2 regions of the Phytopseudomonas argentinensis genome follow, and region 2 is predicted to be linked to the other one. Evidence: riboswitches for the same ligand, from Rfam matches in the RefSeq annotation. Region 2 holds a riboswitch; the other holds the start of a gene.
What was found. A riboswitch is a leader RNA that binds a small molecule or an ion and turns the genes downstream of it on or off. The one in region 2 is predicted to bind manganese.

Region 1: another riboswitch for manganese. It lies ahead of SA190iCDA_RS08115 (TMEM165/GDT1 family protein); the one in region 2 lies ahead of mntP (manganese efflux pump MntP).

What each region holds. Positions count from the first base shown of each region.
Region 1 covers NZ_CP056087.1:1,844,720-1,849,122, forward strand. Annotated here, with positions in the region: gene SA190iCDA_RS08105 (SOS response-associated peptidase) at 1-256, shown strand, start outside; gene SA190iCDA_RS08110 (M48 family metallopeptidase) at 416-1,234, shown strand; gene SA190iCDA_RS08115 (TMEM165/GDT1 family protein) at 1,354-1,944, opposite strand; yybP-ykoY riboswitch at 2,036-2,182, opposite strand; gene SA190iCDA_RS08120 (class I SAM-dependent methyltransferase) at 2,241-3,239, opposite strand; gene SA190iCDA_RS08125 (2-hydroxyacid dehydrogenase) at 3,313-4,278, opposite strand.
Region 2 covers NZ_CP056087.1:3,342,086-3,346,488, forward strand. Annotated here, with positions in the region: gene SA190iCDA_RS14905 (ABC transporter substrate-binding protein) at 1-332, opposite strand, end outside; cobalamin riboswitch at 501-698, opposite strand; gene SA190iCDA_RS14910 (type B 50S ribosomal protein L31) at 943-1,203, shown strand; gene ykgO (type B 50S ribosomal protein L36) at 1,200-1,355, shown strand; gene mntP (manganese efflux pump MntP) at 1,704-2,231, opposite strand; yybP-ykoY riboswitch at 2,272-2,438, opposite strand; partial or broken gene SA190iCDA_RS14925 (2-hydroxyacid dehydrogenase) at 2,632-2,825, opposite strand; gene nhaA (Na+/H+ antiporter NhaA) at 2,960-4,327, opposite strand.

The sequences.
Region 1 (4,403 bases), 1.5 Mb from region 2:
CGCGGTCTGGGAGGCCTATCCCGTCGAGGGGCAGGTTTACCTGAGCACGGCGATGATCACCCAGGCGGCCGCGACGCTGCGCCGCCCGTTGGTTCTCAGTGCACACGACAGGCAGCGCTGGCTGGCGGCCGACACACCGCTCGAGGAGCTGCAGGCGCTGCTCGTCGGCAGACCGCAGCCCCTGCGGGAACGGGTATTGAGCAATCTGGTCAATGATCCGAAGCTCGACGGGCCGGAGTGTCTGACGCCTGCCTGAGGCATTGGCCTGTGCTTGAATACGGCAGCCTCAGCAGGCCGCTGAACAACCTAGGCGAGGCAACTGACGCGAGGCTATTTTTAACGACGCGGCGGCAACGTAGGTAGTTTTTCAACAGCCTGCTAGCATACCTCGCTCAATTTCCCAGGGAGCTCCAGCATGAAATCGTCGTTGTCCATTACCACGCTGACCGCGGCACTGCTGCTGGCAGGATGCCAAGCCGTCAACACCACCAGCGGTGGGGCGGTAGGTGTCGAGCGCAAGCAGTACATGTTCAGCGCGCTGTCGACCGATGAGGTCAACCAGATGTACGCCCAGTCCTACCAGGAAACCCTGCAGAAGGCCTCCAGCCAAGGCGTGCTGGACAAGACCAGTGCCGATGCCAAACGCCTGCAGCGTATCGCCGATCGGCTGATCAAGCAGGCGCCGTTGTTCCGCCCGGATTCGGCGCAGTGGCAGTGGGACGTCAACCTGATCAAGAGCCCTGAGCTCAATGCCAACTGCGGCCCCGGCGGCAAGATCATCTTCTACAGCGGCATCATCGAGAAGCTGAAGCTCACCGATGACGAAATCGCTGCGGTCATGGGTCACGAGATCGCCCACGCCCTGCGTGAGCATGGCCGCGAGGCGATGTCCAAGGCCTATGGGCTGAACATGGCCAAGCAGGGCGCTGCCGCGCTGCTGGGCGTGAGCTCGGATCAGATGGCACTGGCCGATGCAGCGGTGAACTACGGCATGACGCTGCCCAACAGCCGCAGCAACGAGAACGAGGCCGACCTGATCGGCCTGGAGCTGGCTGCCCGTGCAGGCTTCAACCCCAACGCGGCGGTCACCCTGTGGGAGAAGATGGCCAAGGCCAGCGAAGGGGCGCCGCCGGAGTTCATGAGCACCCACCCGTCCTCGTCGAGCCGTATCGCCTCGCTGCAGGCAGCCATTCCCAAGGTCATGCCGCTGTATCAGCAGGCCAAGAAAAGCTGATCCTCGCGACTTTGGCAGCCATGAAGCGGGCCGGTTAGCCAACCAGGTAGCTGGTCGTGCTCTGGCCACTCGGGCTTCGTTCGAGGCCGCTGTCTGGATCGGCAGCGGTCTCGAACCGTTCACCAGCCGTTCAGGATCCCGCTCAACAGCATCGCCTGGTAGGCGGCATAGACCGCCAGTGCCGCGAAGGCGATGGCGGCGAGTCGGCGAATCAGGGTGAGCGGCAGGCGGTCGGCGGCGAAGTTGCCGGCCAGCACCACCGGCACGTTGGCGATCAGCATGCCCAGCGTGGTACCGAGCACCACCATGATGAAGTGCGGATACTGGGCGGCGAGCATGACCGTCGCCACCTGGGTCTTGTCACCCATCTCCGCCAGGAAAAAGGCGATCAGCGTGGTCAGGAACGGCCCGTAGCGCTTGAGGTTGGAGCTTTCGTCGTCATCGAGCTTGTCCGGGATCAGCGTCCACAGCGCCACGGCGATAAACGAGGCCGCCAGGATCCAGCTCAGCAGCGCCGGCGATAGCAGGCCTGCTACCCAGTTGCCCACTGCGCCCGCGGCCAGGTGGTTGGCCAGGGTGGCGACCACCATGCCCCAGATGATCGGCCAGGGCCTGCGAAAGCGCGCGGCCAGCAACAGCGCGAGCAGCTGCGTCTTGTCGCCGATTTCCGCCAGGGCAACGATCAGGGTGGGAACGAAAAGAGATTCCAGCATCGAGGTTCCTAAAGGGGCGGGTAGACACGGCTATGACACGTACAGCCTTCCCGCCCCGGGTAAGGTGTTCGTGTCATAGGTCTTGTCAAACCCTGTGCGGCGTTCGAGCCGAACGGCGCCGATCCGTCTGGGCGGATCTTGGGTCGCACGCACCATGGTCAGCCGACCAAGTATGTTGATGCATGCCGGGCGAGCGGGCGCTCGCGGGAGACTACTCCCCTAGGACGCGCGCATTCTGCCCAAACGCCGTTCGTTGGGCAAGGCCTGCGCCGCTGTGCCGCAGGCGCGGGCCTTCACGGGTTGAGCGCCTGGTAGATACGGAAACCATCGGCGTCGGCCAGGGTGTGGCAGGCGCCGATATGTCTTTCGATCAGCGGTGGGTACTTGAGAAAGCGGTTGGCCACCAGGCGGATCTCGCCGCCCTTGCGCAGGTGTTGCGAGGCCTGGCGCAACAGGTCTTCGCTGGCCTGATAGTGGGTATGCACGCCCTGGTGGAAGGGTGGGTTGCTGAGGATGGCGCTCAGCTCGACGGGGGCCGCGGCGATACCATCGCCGCTGATGACATCCGCCTGCAGGCCATTGGCCGCCAGCGTCAGGCGGCTGCTTGCGACGGCGAAGGCATCGACGTCCAGCAGGCTGACCTGGCTGTGCGGATAGCGGCGTTTGAGTACCGCACCGAGCACGCCGGCACCACAACCGAAGTCGAGCAGATGACCGCCTGGCAGCTGATCCAGATGCTTGAGCAGCAGTGCGCTGCCGATATCCAGCCGGCCGTGGCTGAACACCCCTGGCAGGGTGACCACTTCGAGGGGGCCGTCATCGAGCGGCAGGCTGTAGCGCTGGGCCAGCGAGGCGAGAGCGGGTTCTGCAGGCGCCTGAGCCACGCGCACCTGCCACAGCTGGCAGTGGCGCGCGCTGTCGAGTTTGCGCGGCGTGCCGTAGGCGGCCATCTGTTTGGCCGCGCGCTCGACACCGGCGCGCTTTTCGCCAACCAGGTAGAGCAGCTTGCCAGGCAGGCGGGCGGCCAGGGCGTCGAGCAGGTAGGCCGTCAACTCGCGGGATTTGGGCAGGAACAACACCGCCGTCTCGAAACCAGGTGCCGGTGGTGCGACGTCGAAGGTGCTGCGCCCGGCGAAGCGCGCCTCGAGCCTCGCCTGGTCACCGGCGTGCCAACCCCAGCCCGAGGCCTGGGGCAGGTGTGCCAGCAGATCATCGGCCGGCAGGCCCGCGAGCAGGGCGGGGCCAGCGAACAGCTCGGCCTGGCGCAGCAGCACTTCACTTCGCGGATCCATCAGATCTAACCCCGGCAAAAGCGCGAAGGGTAGGGGCCTGGGCCGCAAGCTGCAAGCCCGACGCGCCAGGCGATCAGTTGACCTGGCGTTTGGCCTGCCCGGCGAAGAAGCCCGCCGCGTCTTCCGCCAGTTGGCCAACGATCCGCTGGCGCGCTTCGCGGGCGCCCCAGGCGCTGTGGGGGGTGATGATCAGGCGCGGGATGTCGGCAGCCAGCAGTGGGTTGCCGTCTTTGGGCGGCTCCTGAGTCAGCACGTCGGTCGCCGCGCCGCCGAGCTTGCCCGCGCGCAGGGCATCGGCCAGCGCCTGTTCGTCGATCAGGCCGCCTCGGGCGGTATTGATCACGAAAGCGCCAGGCTTGAGCAAGGCCAGCTCCCGGGCGCCGATCAGGTTGCGGGTCTGTTCGGTCAGCGGGCAGTGCAGGGTGAGGGCATCGACCTGGGCAAGCAGTTCATCCAGCGGCAGGCGATCGGCCCGCGGCGGGCGGCCAGGCAACTGGCCATAGCGCACGCGCATGCCAAAGGCTTCAGCCAGCCTGGCGACGGCGCTACCCAGCTCGCCGTGGCCGAGCAGGCCCAGGGTCTTGCCTTCGAGCTCGACGATGGGGTGGTCGAGCAGACAGAACATCGGCGACTGCTGCCAGCGGCCAGCGTGGATATCGCGCTGATAGTCCGGCAGGCTGGTGGCCAGGGCGAGCAGCAGCGCCAGGGTGTGCTGGGCCACCGAGGGCGTACCGTAACCCTGGCAATTGCACACGGTCACGCCGTGGGCCCGTGCCGCGGCGAGGTCGACGTTGTTGGTGCCAGTGGCCGCGACCAGTATCAGCTCGAGATCGGGACAGGCGGCCAGCACGGCCCCGTCGATCACCGCCTTGTTGCTGATCGCCACACGGGCCCCCTGCAAACGCTCGATGATCTGCGACGGGCTGCTCTGGTCGTGCAGTACCAGTTCGGCGAACGGTTCCCGCAGCGGGGCCATGTCCAGATCGCCGAGGTCGAGGGAGCGATAATCGAGAAACACCGCGCGGCCTGTTTTACTCATCAGCTGTACCTTTCGGGCTGTCCTGTCGGGAAGTAAAGTGCAGCCTATCAGAAGCGCGCCGCCGCCTGCCCACAGCCGGGGCGCGCGGCCATGGGTGAATCGTCAACAGACCCTAGCCTCTGCCC
Region 2 (4,403 bases):
ACCGCCACCAGGCCCGGGCGCTTGCCGATCACCGACTCGAAGCTCGGGTCGTTGTCGGCCAGGCGCGGCACCTTGGCATTCTGCGCCTCGAATTCGGGCAGCACGTGGCTGAACCACAGCGAAGTACCGGCCAGGCGCTCGCCCAGGCCCATGGAATAGAGGATTTCGGTGCCCGCCTGGCCGATGGTCACGGCAGTGCCGGGGCTTTTCGCAAAGGTCAGCGACTGCCCGCAGTTTTCCAGGCTGAGCGGATACTGGGTCGGGCCGGCGGCACAGGTCAGAGAAGACAGACTCAGGGCGGCACCGATGAGGGCAAGGCGTGACACGAACATCCGGGTGATCTCCTAATCAACAAATACGCATAAAGGCAGTGCGTAGGCTGGAGAACACATCACGCCGCGCGGCCACGGCCACGCCTGTCCCTTGCGGGAAGTGATCACGGATGCCCCCTCCCGGACACCCCGCCGGCGGTTCGATTACTGGCGCCTGCCCACCAGAAGCGGAAGCAGACCCATGCCGGCAGGTCTCCTGACTGGTACGTCTGCGCAACGCGGCGGCCTTCCCGGAAGCGATTCCCAGTGACACGAATGCAGCGCTGCTCGATACCTACAGTTGCGGGGGCAGTTCCGTTTGGCCACCCGAGGTGGCGACGGATTCCCTATTAATTCCTCACGGAAACCGGCGCCGGCATCTTAAACGATTAAGTGATCCGCCTGCAGCGCTTTGCCGCCGTTTTACCGTTCACAACACCAGGCCTCTTCAGCCAGAGCCACGCAACGCCCTACGAAAAGCGCCGCCATTATTGTTACAACATAACATTTTGGCAAGCGCATTTAGGCGAGGTTTTCGCGGTGCCCCCGAATCGACGAGCAAGGCTTGTAATGAGAATTAAAATCATCAAGACTGAATGCGTTACTTTATAACGTAGCCAATGGAGCCCCCATGAAACCCGATATCCACCCCACCTATCGCCCTGTCCTGTTTCACGACGTTGCCGCTGACGCCTACTGGCTGATCGGCTCCACGGTCGAGACCGACAAGACGCGCCAGCACAGTGACGGCAACACCTATCCCTATGTCACCCTGGACGTATCCAGTGCATCGCACCCGATCTACACCGGCCAGCAACGCCAGGTCACCAGCGAAGGTCGCGTGGCCGGCTTCAACAAGCGCTTCGCCGGCTTCGCAGGCGCCAAGTCATGAAGGTCGTCGCCTCGCTGAAACAGGCCAAGCTGCGCCATCGCGACTGCCAGATCGTCAAACGTCGCGGACGCATTTACGTGATCTGCAAGACCGAGCCGCGCTTCAAATGCGTACAGGGCCGCCCCAAACCCCAGCGCAAGAACAAGGGCTGAGCGCCTGTATCACCGCCTCGAGGCGCCGCGCACCCTCAGCGAGGGATCACGGCGTCGACGGGGCATTGCGATTGGAAGCTATCGCCGCGGACGAGCTCGCCGCCCTCGGCAGCGGCACTGACAACTCTACGCGCAGCATGGCGAAGCGAATCGCCAGGGCCGCGCCGGACTCCCGACAATAACCATATCCCTCCCTTATCGGCTGGCCTGTTGCCAGGGGTGCCAAGCCGTGGAATGCAGCCAGCACCTGCTACCGTACCTTTACGTCCTGGTCATGCAGCGGGACAGCGCCCGAAAAGTCCAGAGCACCTGAGCCCATTCGACCTTGGCTGCCGGCGGTCTGGCGGCTTACAAGGTGTGGTCATAGAGAATCGCCGCGCCCACGCCGATCAGCACCAGGCCGCCGAGGATTTCCGCCTTGCGGCCGATCGCGGTGCCGATCAGGCGCCCGAGCATCACGCCTATGGTGACCATGGTCATGGTCGCCAGGCCGATGGCCAGCGCCGCGGGCCAGATGTTCACATCGACGAAAGCCAGGCCGACACCCACGGCCAGCGCGTCGATGCTGGTGGCGAATGCCGTGGCGGCCAGCAGCCAGAAGGAATGCGCCGTGGGTTTCTCTCCTGCCTCGTCGGCCTCGGGCTGCAAGCCCGCGTGGATCATGTGGCCGCCGAGTAACAGCAGCAGCGTGAAGGCGATCCAGTGATCCCACTGTTCCACATAGCCAGCCGCGGCCTGGCCGATGAACCAGCCGACCGCCGGCGTGATGGCTTCGATCACGCCGAAGATCAGACCGGTGCGCAGGGCATCGAGAAATCGGGGGTTGTGCAGCGAGGCGCCCTTGCCGACAGCCGCGGCGAAGGCATCGGTGGACATGGCGAAGGCCAGGAAGACAAGAGAAAGGAAACTCACGGTTACGTCTCGGTCGGGCTACGAGTCAATGACCGATACACGCGCCCGACCTCAGGCACGTATCAGTCATTGGTCTCACCAACCGAAAGGTGTTCGTACCACGGCTGCTGCCGAGAATGTTGATACGAACGCTGCCGAGCGAACCCGGAAGCAGGCTACTCCCCAAAGAGGCCCGCACTTTACTCAAAAGCGCAGCGCGAAAAAACCATTTTTTCTACCGGGAAATCAGTCGTTTCGACAGGAAGGTTCGCTACCCGGCCACTGGCTGCGCAGGCAGCGTGCCGATGGGCTGTCTTGCACCGCGGCTAACAGGGGGGCGCAGAGCTCCAGAGGGCGGCTCGGCGGAAGCCGCCATCCGCGACACTCAGCCAGTGACGCTGCCTTTGAACGGGCGCCCGGCGAAATACGTCCACCAGGCTGGCGACGACCATCTCGCCCATACCCGTGGGGGTCTGCATCGTGGCGCTGGCGCGGCTGCGGCACCACCTGCTCGAACTCGAACAGCTCGCCGGGCACCTGGGGCTCGTCGGCGAACACGTCCAGCCCGGCACCGGCGATCTACCCACTGCAGCGCGGCGACGAGGCCAACTGTCCCAGGCGCTTCCGGCAGATCCACGGACTGCCGCCCAGCCAGTTCCGCCGCTAGCAACTGAACCCGGGCACGCCGCCGATTCCGTTTACCGACTCGCTCGCTAGGCGGCGCTGGCTGCCTGGGCGGCACGCAGGCGGCGCACGTAGAGCACGCCCCAGGTCAGCCCCAGCAGTGCCGAGGCCAGCGATCCCAGCAGCACGCCCAGCTTGGCGGCGGCCAGCAGGTTGGCATCGCTGAATGCCAGGTTGGCGATAAATATCGACATGGTGAAGCCGATCCCCGCCAACAGGCCGATCAGGGCCACACCGCCCCAGGACACGTCGGCGGGCAAGCGGCACAGGCCGAGCCTGACCACCAGCCAGCCGACGCTGATAACCCCGACCGGCTTGCCCACCAGCAGCGCGATGGCCACGCCCATCATCACCCAGTGCGAGGTGCTCGACGACAGATCGGTACCACCCAGGCTCACCCCGGCGTTGGCCAGGGCGAACAACGGCATCAGGCCGAAGGTGACCCAGGGGTGCAGTGCCAGTTGCACGCGCACCACCGGCGGCAGTAATTCGCGCTGGGCCAGGCGCAACTCGCGCAGCGCCTGCGCGGCCTCGTTGGAGGCCACCGCCGTGCCGCTGTCGTCCTCCAGCTCGCGGGCGATACGGCCGACGGCATCACGGGGCAGCTCGCGAGTGGGCAGGCACATCACCGGCGTCATCAGGCCGAGAATCACCCCGGCCAGCGTCGGGTGCGCGCCGGTCATCAACAAGCCGCCCCACATCAGCGCACCTGGCAGCACGTAGGCATAGGCCGAGCCGATGCCGATGCGCTGCAGCCCCAGCACGGCCAGTGCACCAACACCGGCCAGGGCAAAGCCGCTGTAGTTGAGGCCGTCGGAATAGAACAGCGCGATCAGGGTCACCGCGATCACGTCGTCGATCACCGCCAGGGTCAGCAGGAAAATGCGCACGCCCGAGGGAATGCCCTTGCCCAGTAACGCCAGCAGGCCAACGGCAAAGGCGATATCGGTCGCCGCTGGAATCGCCCAGCCGTGCAGCCCGGCGCCCTGGTGGTTGAGGCTGGCGTAGATCACTGCCGGCATGATCACGCCGCCGCAGGCGGCAGCAATGGGCAGCGACGCCTGACGCAGATCGGCCAGGGCACCGTCATGCATTTCGCGGCGAATCTCCATGCCGACGATCAGAAAGAACAGGGTCATCAGGCCGTCGTTGATCCAGAAGTGCAGCGATTGGGAAAAACCAAAGCTGCCGAAGCCGAACGACACCGGCGCATGCCAGAGCGCGTGATAGCTGTCGGCGTAGGGCGAATTGGCCCAGATCAGTGCGGCGGCGGTAGCCAAGAGCAGCACCACGCCACTGAAGGCTTCACGATGAAGCAGGTTGCGAATGCAAGCGAAGGCATGCTCAGCCAAACGCTGGGCACGGGGAACATCCTGAACAGACGGGCGTGATTTCATGGCCGAAAAAGGCTCCGCGCGGCGGCCCGACCAACGCTACTAGACCTGTCTCGCCGCACCATACGGCTGACACCCG